3 regions of the Dorea sp. AF24-7LB genome follow, and region 1 is predicted to be linked to each of the others. Evidence: riboswitches for the same ligand, from Rfam matches in the RefSeq annotation. Region 1 holds a riboswitch; each other region holds the start of a gene.
What was found. Region 1 has a riboswitch for thiamine pyrophosphate ahead of thiC (phosphomethylpyrimidine synthase ThiC). Riboswitches for the same ligand answer to the same signal wherever they lie in the genome.
Positions count from the first base shown of each region.

Region 2: it holds a riboswitch for thiamine pyrophosphate, as region 1 does, so the genes downstream of both, thiS (sulfur carrier protein ThiS) here and thiC (phosphomethylpyrimidine synthase ThiC) in region 1, are expected to answer to the same signal.
Region 3: it holds a riboswitch for thiamine pyrophosphate, as region 1 does, so the genes downstream of both, DWY31_RS03165 (4-hydroxybutyrate dehydrogenase) here and thiC (phosphomethylpyrimidine synthase ThiC) in region 1, are expected to answer to the same signal.

Region 1 is NZ_QUFR01000003.1:15,921-20,169, forward strand. It holds tRNA gene DWY31_RS04030 (tRNA-Gly) at 130-202, shown strand; gene thiC (phosphomethylpyrimidine synthase ThiC) at 424-1,734, opposite strand; TPP riboswitch at 1,865-1,976, opposite strand; gene DWY31_RS04040 (ABC-F family ATP-binding cassette domain-containing protein) at 2,017-3,573, opposite strand; gene DWY31_RS04045 (hypothetical protein) at 3,584-3,793, opposite strand; gene aspS (aspartate--tRNA ligase) at 3,801-4,249, opposite strand, start outside.
Region 2 is NZ_QUFR01000005.1:171,016-175,264, reverse strand. It holds gene thiH (2-iminoacetate synthase ThiH) at 1-344, opposite strand, end outside; gene DWY31_RS07280 (thiazole synthase) at 384-1,157, opposite strand; gene thiF (sulfur carrier protein ThiS adenylyltransferase ThiF) at 1,190-1,846, opposite strand; gene thiS (sulfur carrier protein ThiS) at 1,981-2,178, opposite strand; TPP riboswitch at 2,326-2,433, opposite strand; gene DWY31_RS07265 (thiamine pyrophosphate-dependent enzyme) at 2,496-3,428, opposite strand; gene porA (pyruvate ferredoxin oxidoreductase) at 3,446-4,249, opposite strand, start outside.
Region 3 is NZ_QUFR01000002.1:153,558-157,806, forward strand. It holds gene thiM (hydroxyethylthiazole kinase) at 1-398, opposite strand, end outside; gene DWY31_RS03165 (4-hydroxybutyrate dehydrogenase) at 449-1,564, opposite strand; TPP riboswitch at 1,682-1,787, opposite strand; tRNA gene DWY31_RS03170 (tRNA-Pro) at 2,016-2,089, opposite strand; tRNA gene DWY31_RS03175 (tRNA-Gln) at 2,145-2,215, opposite strand; gene DWY31_RS03180 (nucleotidyltransferase family protein) at 2,551-3,489, opposite strand; gene glmS (glutamine--fructose-6-phosphate transaminase (isomerizing)) at 3,661-4,249, opposite strand, start outside.

The DNA of each region.
Region 1 (4,249 bases):
TATAAGCATTTGCGAAAATTAGAAAATTCAAAAAACTTTTTTTAAAAAAGTGTTGACAAAAACTAATTCACGTAGTATAGTATGTATTGTTCTGAGGAACACATAACACAGAACAACAACTTAAGATATGCGACAGTGGCTCAGTTGGTAGAGTACGACCTTGCCAAGGTCGGGGTCGCGGGTTCGAACCCCGTCTGTCGCTCTTGAAGAGGAATTGCAGTTTGCACTTCCTTTTTTGCATATACGGTGAACCCAAGTACAGATTTTTGCTTGCACTGTATTTGACGAATGTGCCTCATCGAGCTCGCATTGTCCCGGAGGCTATTATTTATAATAGAAAATACAATTTCTTGTTATATAAAAAACTGCAGCAAGATGTCCATAACCAGACACCTTGCTGCAGTTTTTTATAATTCTGAATATTTACAGAATATCAATATATTCTCCTGCCAGCGCTTTATTCATACTGCGGACTGCGCAGAATTTTCCACACATACTGCATGTATCGCTGTGGTCATCTTCCGGACTTCTGCTGTCACGGATTGCTCTTGCTGTATCAGGATCCAGTGCGCATGCATACTGTGCTTCCCAGTCAAGCTTTCTTCTCGCGTCACCCATCTTATCATCAATATCTCTTGCTCCTCTGACACCTTTGGCAATATCAGCCGCATGTGCTGCGATCTTGGAAGCAATGATTCCCTGTTTTACATCATCAACATTCGGAAGTGCCAGATGTTCTGCCGGTGTTACATAACAGAGGAATGCAGCTCCGTTCATAGCAGCCACAGCGCCACCGATAGCGGCAGTAATATGATCATATCCCGGTGCGATGTCTGTAACGAGAGGTCCTAATACATAGAACGGTGCTCCCATACAAATACTCTTCTGCACCTGCATATTTGCTGCGACCTGATCAAGCGGCACATGTCCCGGTCCCTCTACCATAACCTGGACATTGTGATCCCATGCACGCTTTGTCAGTTCGCCAAGGCGTACCAGTTCTTCGATCTGGCATACATCCGTTGCGTCTGCCAGACATCCCGGTCTGCATGCATCTCCCAGAGAAATTGTAACATCATACTCTTCGCAGATGTCCAGGATCTCATCATAATATTCGTAGAACGGGTTTTCTTCTCCAGTCATGCACATCCACGCAAATACAAGACTTCCACCACGGCTTACAATGTTCATTTTTCTCTTATGCTTTTTGATCTGCTCAATCGTTTTTCTTGTGATTCCGCAATGCAGCGTTACAAAATCTACCCCGTCTTCTGCATGCATACGGATAACATCTACAAAATCTTTTGCTGATAAAGTAGCAAGGTCTCTCTGATAATGGATCACACTGTCATATACCGGAACTGTACCGATCATAACCGGACATTCACTTGTCAGTTTGCGGCGGAATGGCTGCGTATTTCCGTGGCTGGACAGATCCATGATCGCCTCTGCGCCAAGATTTACCGCACTCATGACCTTTTCCATCTCAATGTCATAGTCTTTACAGTCTCTGGAAACGCCAAGATTGACATTAATCTTTGTACGGAGCATACTTCCTACCCCTTCCGGATCCAGACAGGTATGATTCTTGTTTGCACAGATCGCTACCTTTCCTTCAGCAACCAGTTTCTGTAATTCTTCTACTGTCATCTTTTCTTTTTCTGCAACTTTTTCCAGTTCTGGTGTAACAATTCCCTTTCTTGCCGCATCCATCTGTGTTGTGTAATTTCTCATTGGATCATCCTCCTGTAAATAAAAATTTTTTTCTGCCATGTAAGCATGGCGCACTTTCCTATTCCATAAAAAAAACGCTTCTGCCACCGCAAAAAACGTTTTCGTATAAAAAGAGATGCGCAGGCATCTCTTCTCTTCCGTAATTCTTCCCTACGTTGGCATTATCCAAATCAGGTTATAGGTCGAAACAAATTATAGTTTCCTCTCAGCCAGCTTTGTACCAGCTCCCTGTAACATTAAATTGTATATTTAATTATAGTTTTGCTCTCTGTAAATGTCAACCTAAAATATCTTTGTTGTCCATTTGCTCATGTCCCAGACTTCCTGCACGACATCTTTATAAAATTCCGGTTCATGACAGATTAAAAGAATACTTCCGCGGTATTCCTGAAGCGCTTTTTTCAGTGCATCCTTGGCGTCTACGTCCAGATGATTGGTCGGCTCATCCAAAAGCAGAAAATTCGTGTCACGGTTGATCAGTTTACAAAGACGGACTTTCGCCTGTTCTCCACCACTCAGAACACGGACCTGACTTTCGATATGCTTTGTCGTAAGCCCGCATTTTGCAAGCGCAGAACGCACTTCATACTGTGTAAAAGACGGAAATTCTTCCCATAACTCTTCGATACAGGTATTTTTATTCTCCCCTTTTACTTCCTGTTCAAAATATCCAAGTTCCAGATTCTCTCCCAGTTCACATTCCCCTTTCAGAGAAGGAAGCAGTCCGAGAATACTTTTAAGAAGTGTTGTCTTTCCAATTCCGTTCGTTCCGACAAGAGCAATTTTCTGTCCCCGTTCCATCGAAAAATTCAGTTTTTTCGATAATGGTTCATCATAACCGATCACAAGATTTTTTGTCTCAAAAAGCATTTTTCCCGGCGTGCGTCCGTAACGGAAATGAAATTCCGGCTTCGGCTTTTCTGCCGCAAGCTCGATCACATCCATTTTATCCAGTTTTTTCTGTCTGGACATTGCCATATTTCTTGTCGATACACGCGCTTTATTCCGTGCCACAAAATCTTTCAACTCACTAATCTCCTGCTGCTGTCTGCGGTATGCTGCTTCCAGCTGTGCCTTCTTTACTGCATAAACTTCCTGAAAATGGTCATAATCGCCCACATAACGGTTCAGTTCCTGATTTTCCATATGATAAATAATATTCACCACATCATTGAGAAATGGGATATCGTGCGAGATCAGTATAAATGCATTTTCATATTCCTGCAAATAGCGTTTCAGCCATGCAATATGTTCTTCATCGAGATAATTAGTTGGCTCATCCAGAAGCAGAATGTCTGGTTTCTCCAGCAATAATTTTGCCAGCAGAACTTTGGTGCGCTGCCCGCCACTTAAGTCTGTAACATCACGGTCTAATCCAAGATCCAGAAGTCCCAGCGCTCTTGCCACTTCTTCTACCTTTGCATCAATTGTATAAAAATCATGCAAAGTCAGCTCATCCTGAATTGTTCCAAGTTCTTCCATTAATTCTGCCATCTGTGCATCATCTGCTGTGCCAAGCAGATCGCATATCTCATTCATGCGGATTTCTTTCTGCAGAAGACTGTCAAATGCAGATTTTAGAACTTCCCGGATTGTCATGCCTTTTTTCAGCACCGCATGCTGATCCAGATATCCTGCATGTACGTTTTTCGACCATTCTACTTTTCCTTCATCCGGCGTCAGTTTTCCAGTCACAATGTTCATGAATGTAGACTTTCCTTCTCCATTGGCTCCTACCAGCCCGATATGTTCACCTTTTAATAACCGAAAAGAAACATCTGAGAAAATGGCTCTGTCTCCAAAGCCATGTGTCAGATGTTCCACGTTTAATATACTCATAGAAAATCTCCTACCCCTCCAGCAGCATTGCAATCGCTGCCGGGTCTTCCTCAGCCGAAGCCTGCACGCACAGCAGTACGTCCTGGACATACGACTGTGCGAAATCAAGCGAGCCGGCAATTTCTATTATTGTTTTGCCTTCTTTATATAATGCAAGAATCTGTTCGATTTCTTTTATCTTCTCTCTGAGTGTTTCATCAGCAATAGATGGATGTTCCATATACTCTCTACTCCTGTTCCTGGGCATTTTCTTCCACTTCAAGTCCCAGCTCATCTAACTGCTTTGCATCAACCGGTGACGGAGCTTCTGTCATAAGATCAGAGGCGTCTTTTACTTTCGGAAATGCAATCACATCACGGATGCTGTCCTGCTTTGCCATAAGCATAACAAGACGATCCAGTCCGTATGCCAGTCCTGCGTGCGGCGGAACTCCATATTTGAATGCTTCAAGCAGGAATCCAAACTGCTCTTGTGCTTGCTCCGGTGTGAACCCGAGAACTTCAAACATCTTGCTCTGAATATCCTGATTGAAGATACGTACACTTCCTCCACCGATCTCGTTACCGTTCAGCACAATATCATATGCCTTTGCACGAACTCTTCCCGGATCACTGTCAATGTACTGAAGATCTTCTTCCATCGGCATAGTAAATGGATGATGCATCGCTGTAAAGC
Region 2 (4,249 bases), on a different contig from region 1:
GCAATATAAATCGGCGTAAACATATACACACTGTTTCCAAAATGTCTACGTGTCTCATCTTTTGCTGCCTGTGCAATTTCTTCTATAAACGGAAGTGCCGCAGGTGATAAAAGCGCCGCAAAATCTTCTGGTGTTCTGGATGTGTGTGCGATTGCACGCTTTACATCTGCCGCCGTGTATTTATCATAATCGTAAGCTTGCATAGCTTCTACAACCTGATCCAATACTTCTGAGCCGATATCTTCCATTCCCGGCAAATATGTCATATGATCGATTCTGTTTTTCTTCTGATCTTCCAGAATCTCCTCACTTAATATACTTTCATTGATATGTTGATTTTCCATCTTTTTTACCTTCTTGTATTTTTGCAATTTTTGTTAAGATTAATCCTCTAAAAATCCCGTAAGCGGAGAGGATGCGCTGGCGCCTCTTTCGATTGTTCTTCCAAGTCCGGACAGATAAGCACTGCGCCCTGCCTCGATTGCTTTCTTAAATGCTTCTGCCATGACCGGAACATCACCTGCTGTTGCGATTGCTGTATTTGCCATCACTGCCGCTGCGCCCATTTCCATTGCTTCGCATGCCTGTGATGGGCGACCGATTCCGGCATCCACGATGATCGGTAGATCCATTTCATCAATGAGAATCTGTATAAATTCTTTCGTCGCAAGTCCTTTATTGGAACCGATCGGCGCTCCAAGTGGCATAATGCATGCTGCTCCGGCATCTGCCAGCGCTCTTGCCGCATTCAGATCCGGATACATATATGGCATAACTACAAATCCTTCTTTTGCAAGAATTTCCGTTGCTTTTATTGTTTCGTAATTATCCGGCAATAAATATTTGGAGTCGCGGACAACTTCGATTTTTACAAAATCCCCGCATCCAACTTCTCTTGATAATCTTGCGATTCTGACAGCTTCTTCTGCATTTCTTGCTCCGGATGTATTCGGAAGTAATGTTACATTGTCCGGAATATAATCCAGAATATTTGCCAGTCCGCCTTCATTTGCGCGGCGAAGCGCCAGTGTAATGATCTGCGCATCTGCTTTTTCAATGCATGCTTTTACAAGATCCAGTGAAAATTTTCCTGATCCTAAAATAAATCTGGATGTAAATGTGTGTCCTCCCAAACTCCATGTGTCTTTTGTACTCATATGTTTGTCCTCTTTTCTTATTATTTTTTGATTTATATCTCTTCCTCACCAAGAAGCAAGCGTGTGATCATATTTGCTTCATGGGCAGCGCAGATTGCAACTCTTGGCGCCATCAGTCCATTTCCATAACCTGGCTCTGTCACACGGTCACCACACAGGTAAAAGTTCTTCATCAGATGTTCTGTGCGAATTGTATTACTGCTCCCATAGCCTGCCATTCCGGTTGCCGATACCAGTTTCTTTTTCGGAAAATGCTGTAGAATTCCATTTACCAGCATTGCTTTTGCTTCTGGATTATCAAACGCTTCGCATACAATTCCTGCATCTTCAAAAAGAGAAATCAGATTCTCTTCTGTCACTTTCACGCAGTCTGTCCGGATATCAAGATATGGATTAATTTTCAAAAGCAGCGATTTCAACGCATCGGTTTTATACATTCCAAGATGTTCCATAAAGTACTGCTGCCGGTTCAGATTCGTAATATCCACTACGTCAAAATCAATCAAGTGCAAATGCCCGACACCAATTCTTGCAAGTGCATACGCCACATTTGATCCAAGCCCGCCAAGTCCGGCAATTGTCACATGTCCGGCAGATAATTTTTTCTGGATCTCCGGCGAATGACGTTCTTCCAACGCCGCCTGGATCTCTTCTTTTGTTAATGTCTTTGTTGTCTGTCCTTCCATCATTTTCTCCTTTATGTCATTAACTTCCTGGCTCATCTCTTTTTGGTCCGGAACTTTTTTCCTCATCGGTTTCCTCACGCAACTGTCATAATCCCTGTGCTCATCTCTTTTTGTCCCGGACTACTCTTTCTTCCGCTTTAGCCTCCTCCGACAAATGTCACAACTTCCAGACGATCACCGTCTTTCAACATCGTATCGGAATATTCATATTTCGGAAGAATATCTCCATTTAACTCTACCGCAATCCTTTTCATCTGATATCCAGCGTTTTCCAGATAAGCAGCAACAGATATTGACTGTTTCATCTGAATCTCTTTTCCATTTACTGTAATCATTTCACTGCACCTCCTTTTAATCTTAGAAAAAAAGAGTTCACAAAGAAACGTACCCGCGGTGGTGCGCCCCTTCATGAACTCTTGTTCACTCTCAATCTTTTATACCTGTTAATAACAAAAACGGAAGATACCAAAGTATCTTCCGCTCATAACATATTCCTTGCGTTCCTACGTTGGCATTATCCAAATCAGGTATATGGGTCGAAGTTTTAAACTTCCTCTCAGCCTATCACATAAGCTCCCCAGTTCTATTTGATTGTTCTTCTCTAGTATAAATATATTTCACAGATCTGTCAAATATATTTTATATCACATCCTTATCTGGAGCATCTGAACTGAAGTTCTTCCCATCTTCTGTCTACTTCTTTCTGGAAAGCCTCTAACAGATACTCATTGCCTTTCTTGAAAAGATGTTTGAATCTTCCCTGTGGTCTTAAGAAATCTTCGATTGGGAGTTTCTTCTTCGGCTCATAGTTCAGAATCCATTTCCCTTCTACGACCTCAAATAACGGCCAGTAGCATGTCTCTACACCAAGTTCGCAAATCTCCATAATATCCGGCGTATTGTATCTCCATCCACGCGGACATGGTGCCATAATATTCAAGAAAGCAGCGCCTGGTGTATAAATCGCTTTTTCGGATTTGATATGCAGATCTTTAAAGTTCTGTACAAACGTTGTCTGTGCCACATACGGAATATCATGCGCAGCAATTACAGATGCAAGATCTTTTCTGTTCTGTGGTTTTCCGTTACTCTCGCTTCCTACCGGTGTAGTTGTTGTATCTGCATACATCGGTGTTGCAGAAGAACGTTGGATGCCGGTATTCATATAAGCACCGTTGTCATAACAGACATATACCAGATCCTGATTTCTCTCCATTGCTCCGGACAGTGACTGCAGACCAATATCATAAGTACCGCCGTCACCACCAAATGTGATAAATTTGTATGTTTCGTCTAATTTTCCTTTTCGTTTTAATGCTTTGTAGGCACCTTCCACACCACTCATGGTTGCGCCTGCATTTTCAAATGCATTATGAATGTAGCTGTCTTCCCATGCTGTGTATGGGTATGTAAATGTGGATACTTCCAGACATCCTGTTGCATTTCCGATGACTGCTTTATCACCTTCATGAAGACCGCGCAGTACATTACGAACTGCGATTGTTCCACCACATCCGGCACACATTCTGTGTCCTGGCGCCAGACGCTCTGATTTATTCATTGTCTCTTTAAAATTATAACTCATCTTCTCTACGGCCCTCCTTATTCTCTAATTCCAAGATAGCGGTAGGTTTCTCCTGCATCGCCATCTGCGATCATCTGCTTCAGGGCTTCAAATACGCCTTCCATGTCTTCTACGCGCACGTCACGTCCGCCAAGACCGTAGATGTAATTCACTGCCAGCGCATCTGCTTTTGCGCGGTATAATGCACTCATCACATCTGCACCTAACGGTCCGCCATGGTTCGTATAGCTTTCTGCACGGTCCATAATTGCAACTGCTTTCACATTTTTGAGTGTCTCCGCGATCTCATCAGCTGGAAATGGGCGGAACAGACGGATCTTCACAAGTCCGACTTTCTCTCCCTGTTCTCTTAAGCGGTCAATCGCATCTTTTGTTGTTCCTGCTGCAGAACCGATCATTACAACTGCACGCTCAGCATCTTCCATGCAGTAAGATTCAAACAGACCATATTCACGTCCGGATACTTTCGCAAATTCCTTTGCAACCTCCTCTACAACTGCCGGTACATGTTTCATGCCTTCTGCCTGCGAGCGTTTTGCTTCCATATAATAATCTGTGATCGCATATGGACCAACTGCCATCGGGCATTCCGGATTCAGAAGATAATTTTCCGGTTCATATTCTCCAACGAAATTCTTTACCTCTGCGTCATCCAGTAATTCGATATTTTCTACTGCATGACTGGTAATAAATCCATCCTGACAGATCATGATCGGCAGTCTGACATCTGCATGTTCGGAAATGCGATATGCCTGCACCATGTTGTCATATGCTTCCTGATTATTTTCTGCATAAATCTGGATCCAGCCTGCATCTCTTGC
Region 3 (4,249 bases), on a different contig from region 1:
GTTGTACCACTGCCGGATGCCAGGGTTTTGATCTCGGAAATATTTCCACGGATCACGGAAAACGGAATTTCTTCCATCAGAGAAACGGCTGTGTTCGTGCGCAGTGCACTTGCTCCCGCTCCTACCGGATCCAGCAGAATTGCATGTCCAAGTTCTGCCGCTTTCTTTCCAGCCAGCTTCATGCCTTCGATACTTCTTATATTTAATGTGCCGATATTGATATTCAATCCTCCACAGATGGAAGTAATATCTTCCACATCCTGCGGCTCGTCAGACATGATCGGACTTCCGCCACATGCCAGCAATACATTTGCCACATCATTTACGGTTACATAATTTGTGATATTGTGAACCAGAGGGGTTGTCTCTCTGACTTTATTTAACATTTCTCCAAGCATAATTCTCCTCCTAATGTTTGAATATACTATTCTATACTTTCGTATACTATCTAGTACAGTTCTCTGTAAACTGCCTCCATCTGCTCAATGGTAGGCTTCACATAGCTCTGATTTAAAAGTCTCTGCTGACTTGCGTCTACACTTACGGCAAATGAATGGATTTCTTCTTCCTTCATGCCATATTCTCTTAATTTTTTACGACTGATAATCTGGTCTAACAATTCCTGCAGTTTTTCATAGACAACCGCTTCATCACATTCCATCATTTTTGCGAGAAATGCATTCAGACGAATGATTTTGCCGGTCGGATTCATTTTCTGATAAGCAGCAAATACGGCAGTCAGGAACTGATAATTTGCCTCTCCGTGTGCGACATGATACATTCCGCTCAGCGGATAGGACATGGCATGCACCATTCCGGTTCCGGCATTGCCAAATGCAACACCTGCCAGATTACTTGCCACAAGAAAATCTTCCAGCAGCTCCATCCGGTATTCTTTTCCATGAGCGATAATCTCACGGAATCCATGCACGATCATCTCCATTGCTTTCTCGCTGAACATCTCCGTGTAGAGGTTCGCTTTTGGTGATACAAAAGATTCAATCGCATGGATAAATGCATCGATCGCGCTGGTTGCGAAGAACTCATATGGAAGCTCACGCAAAAGTTCCGGGATCAGCACTGCCTCATCTGCATAAATCTCGTCTACGGCGAGTCCTAATTTGCTGTGGATCGAAGTAATCTCTGTAATGGAGACATTGGACACTTCCGATCCTGCGCCACAGGTTGTCGGCACTGCAAGAAGTGTGCGCACTTTGCGAAGCGGTACTTCTTTCCGATAATAGCTCTCTGCTTTCGCTTCCCCGTCCAGTACAAGAATCTTCGCCATATCAATGACAGCTCCACCGCCGATAGCAATGATTCTCTTATAATCTCCCTGACGGAAATCCTCAAGCAGTGCATCGATCATTACATCTGTCGGCTCACCGCTGCCATATTTGCTCTTGTATTCTACATGTGCTTTCAGATTCAGCGGTGCAAAACAGGTCTCGTAAATCCGTTTTGTCGCGAGAATGAAATCATCCGCTCCGATGTTGTATGCTTCCACAAAGCTTTTCACATCATCATATTTCTCGATCACTGATTTCTGCTGAAATAATTTCATGACTGTTGGCCTCCTGTTGTTTTTCTTCTTTTTAGGCTTATTCTTAGCCTTCCTCCGTAAGCTCCAACTTGCACAAAAAAATCCTCCTGTATCTTCGACTGAAGACGAAGGAGGGTTCTGTAATATCTAATACATCCCTACGATGGCATTATCCATATCAGGTTCCGGGTCGAAGTTTCTAAACTTCCTCTCAGCCTATACATAAGCTCCCCTTGTCATCACTCTTTTACTCGTTAATTCATCTACTGTAACTATACTGGATAGTTACAGTCTTAACACAGTTAATGATACTCGCCCCACCAACAGATGTCAAGAAATTGCAATTATAAATCATGCAAGTATGACGCATTTTTCCCATCACCATAAGCTACAGAACTTGCCACCGGCAACTTTCTCCGGATGCCATAGCAAAAAAAAATCTCAAAGCAATAAGCTTTGAGATTCATCTTAATCGGAGTGACAGGATTTGAACCTGCGACCTCTACGTCCCGAACGTAGCGCTCTACCAAGCTGAGCCACACTCCGGCATGTCAACCGAATGTTTCAAACATTCAAAACACTCGGCGCCCCTGCCAAGGAACTACGGATAGAGGACTCGAACCTCTACTAACAGAGTCAGAGTCTGCTGTGCTGCCATTACACCAATCCGCATTACGTAGTTCTCTGTTGCGTTCGTTTTTTATCTTTTGTATTTCATCAGCGAACAAATATTATTATATCAGCAAATCCAAAAATTGCAACCCCTTTTTTTAATTTTTTTCAACTTTTTTGTATTTTCTTGTCGAGCGTCTTTGAAAATGCCCATTTTACGCGGGTTTGCGATGGTTTGCAAATTTACAATTTTTTCGTTTCTATATTATTATACCGTTGATGTAATTGCATTTTCTCATAAAAGCACTCCAACATTACAATAACTTCATAAAATCAAGAAAGACTGTTATAGCATGCGCGCATGCTATAACAGTCTTTCTTATTTCTGATAATTCTTACTTCAAGTCCTCAAACAGTTTCTCAGCGTATACGCCGTCTTCGATCAGTTTGGCAAAAGACTTTACAACATAGTCTTTGTCTTCTTTGTATGTTACACCAAACCATTTGTCATGAGAGTCAAGCACTTTTACAGATACTTTGTCAGCCTGTAATAGTTCATCAATATAAATCGGCAAAAGATATTCTGCTTTCAAGATGTCTTTGTCTCCCATTGTCTCAAAAAACTCTTTGAATCCAGCTTCCAGTATGTCGACAAATTCCGGTGTCAGTCCCCACATATTCATAGATACATAAGATTCCGGATTGATGGCTCTTAGTCCGTCTTCTGTATCGACTGCTGCACCGTCTGCCGTCTTCACAATGTTATGTGTCTCATGAACTGCTGTCAGATAGCCTTTCTCATTCAGTTCACACACACCTCTGGTAACAGATCCATTCTCACTTAATGTGTTCTTCAGGATAAAACCTGCCATGCAGAATGCATTCGCCTTCTCCGGTGTGTAATCTACGAGGAAATCATGAAGCTTAGTAAATGCTTCCTTTCCATAGTAATCATCTGCGTTGATAACTGCAAATGGCTCTTTTAAAACATCTTTGCACGCAAGAACTGCCTGTCCGGTTCCCCACGGTTTCGTACGTCCGGTCGGAAGTTCGATTCCTTCCGGAAGTGCATCCAGCTCCTGGTATGCATATGCAATCTCTACATCCAGATCCGCACAGATTTTCTCAATACGATCTCCGATTGCTTCCTTAAATGCTTCCTTAATGTCCTTACGGATAATAAAGACAATCTTATTAAATCCTGCTTCGATTGCATCATGAATGGAATAATCCATGATGATCTCCCCATGCAGTCCGACCGGTGCCAGCTGTTTGATTCCGCCGCCAAAACGGGATCCGATTCCGGCAGCCATAATAACTAATGTCGTTTTCATTTGTACCTCTCCTTGTTCCAGCATCTCTCAAGCCCGCCATCGGTAGTTTCCTTCAGATGCTATATTGCTCAATATTGCGATAATATTATAGCATTTTCATCACAATATTGAGCACCCTTTTTTATTAATATTCTTTTAATATTTTCTAAACGACCGCCTTTTGCAGGAAGATTACTCTACTGTAACACTCTTCGCAAGGTTTCTCGGCTTGTCTACATCCAGACCTCTTGCAACGCTGACATAATAACCAAGGAGCTGTAACGGGATGACTGCCAGTGATGTTGCAAATAACGGATCTGTCTTTGGAATATATACCGTAAAGTCTGCTGTATCTTCAATATTATACTGTCCAAAGTTTGTAAGTCCCATAAGGTAAGCGCCACGACTCTTGCACTCAACCATGTTAGAAACTGTCTTCTCATAGAGATCCGGCTGTGTCAGAACACCGACAACAAGAATGCCGTCTTCGATCAGAGAAATCGTTCCATGCTTCAATTCACCTGCAGCGTATGCCTCAGAATGAATATAACTGATCTCCTTCATCTTCAGACTTCCTTCCAGGCAGATTGCATAGTCAATACCACGACCTACAAAAAATACGTCTCTTGCATTTGCCTGTTTGGATGCAAACCACTGGATTCTCTCTTTGTCTTCAATAATCTTCTCAATCTTCTCCGGCAAGGTTTGCATTTCCTTGATCAGACCGCTATAACGCGCTTCGTCAATCTCGCCTCTTACTTTGGCAAACTGGATTGCCAGT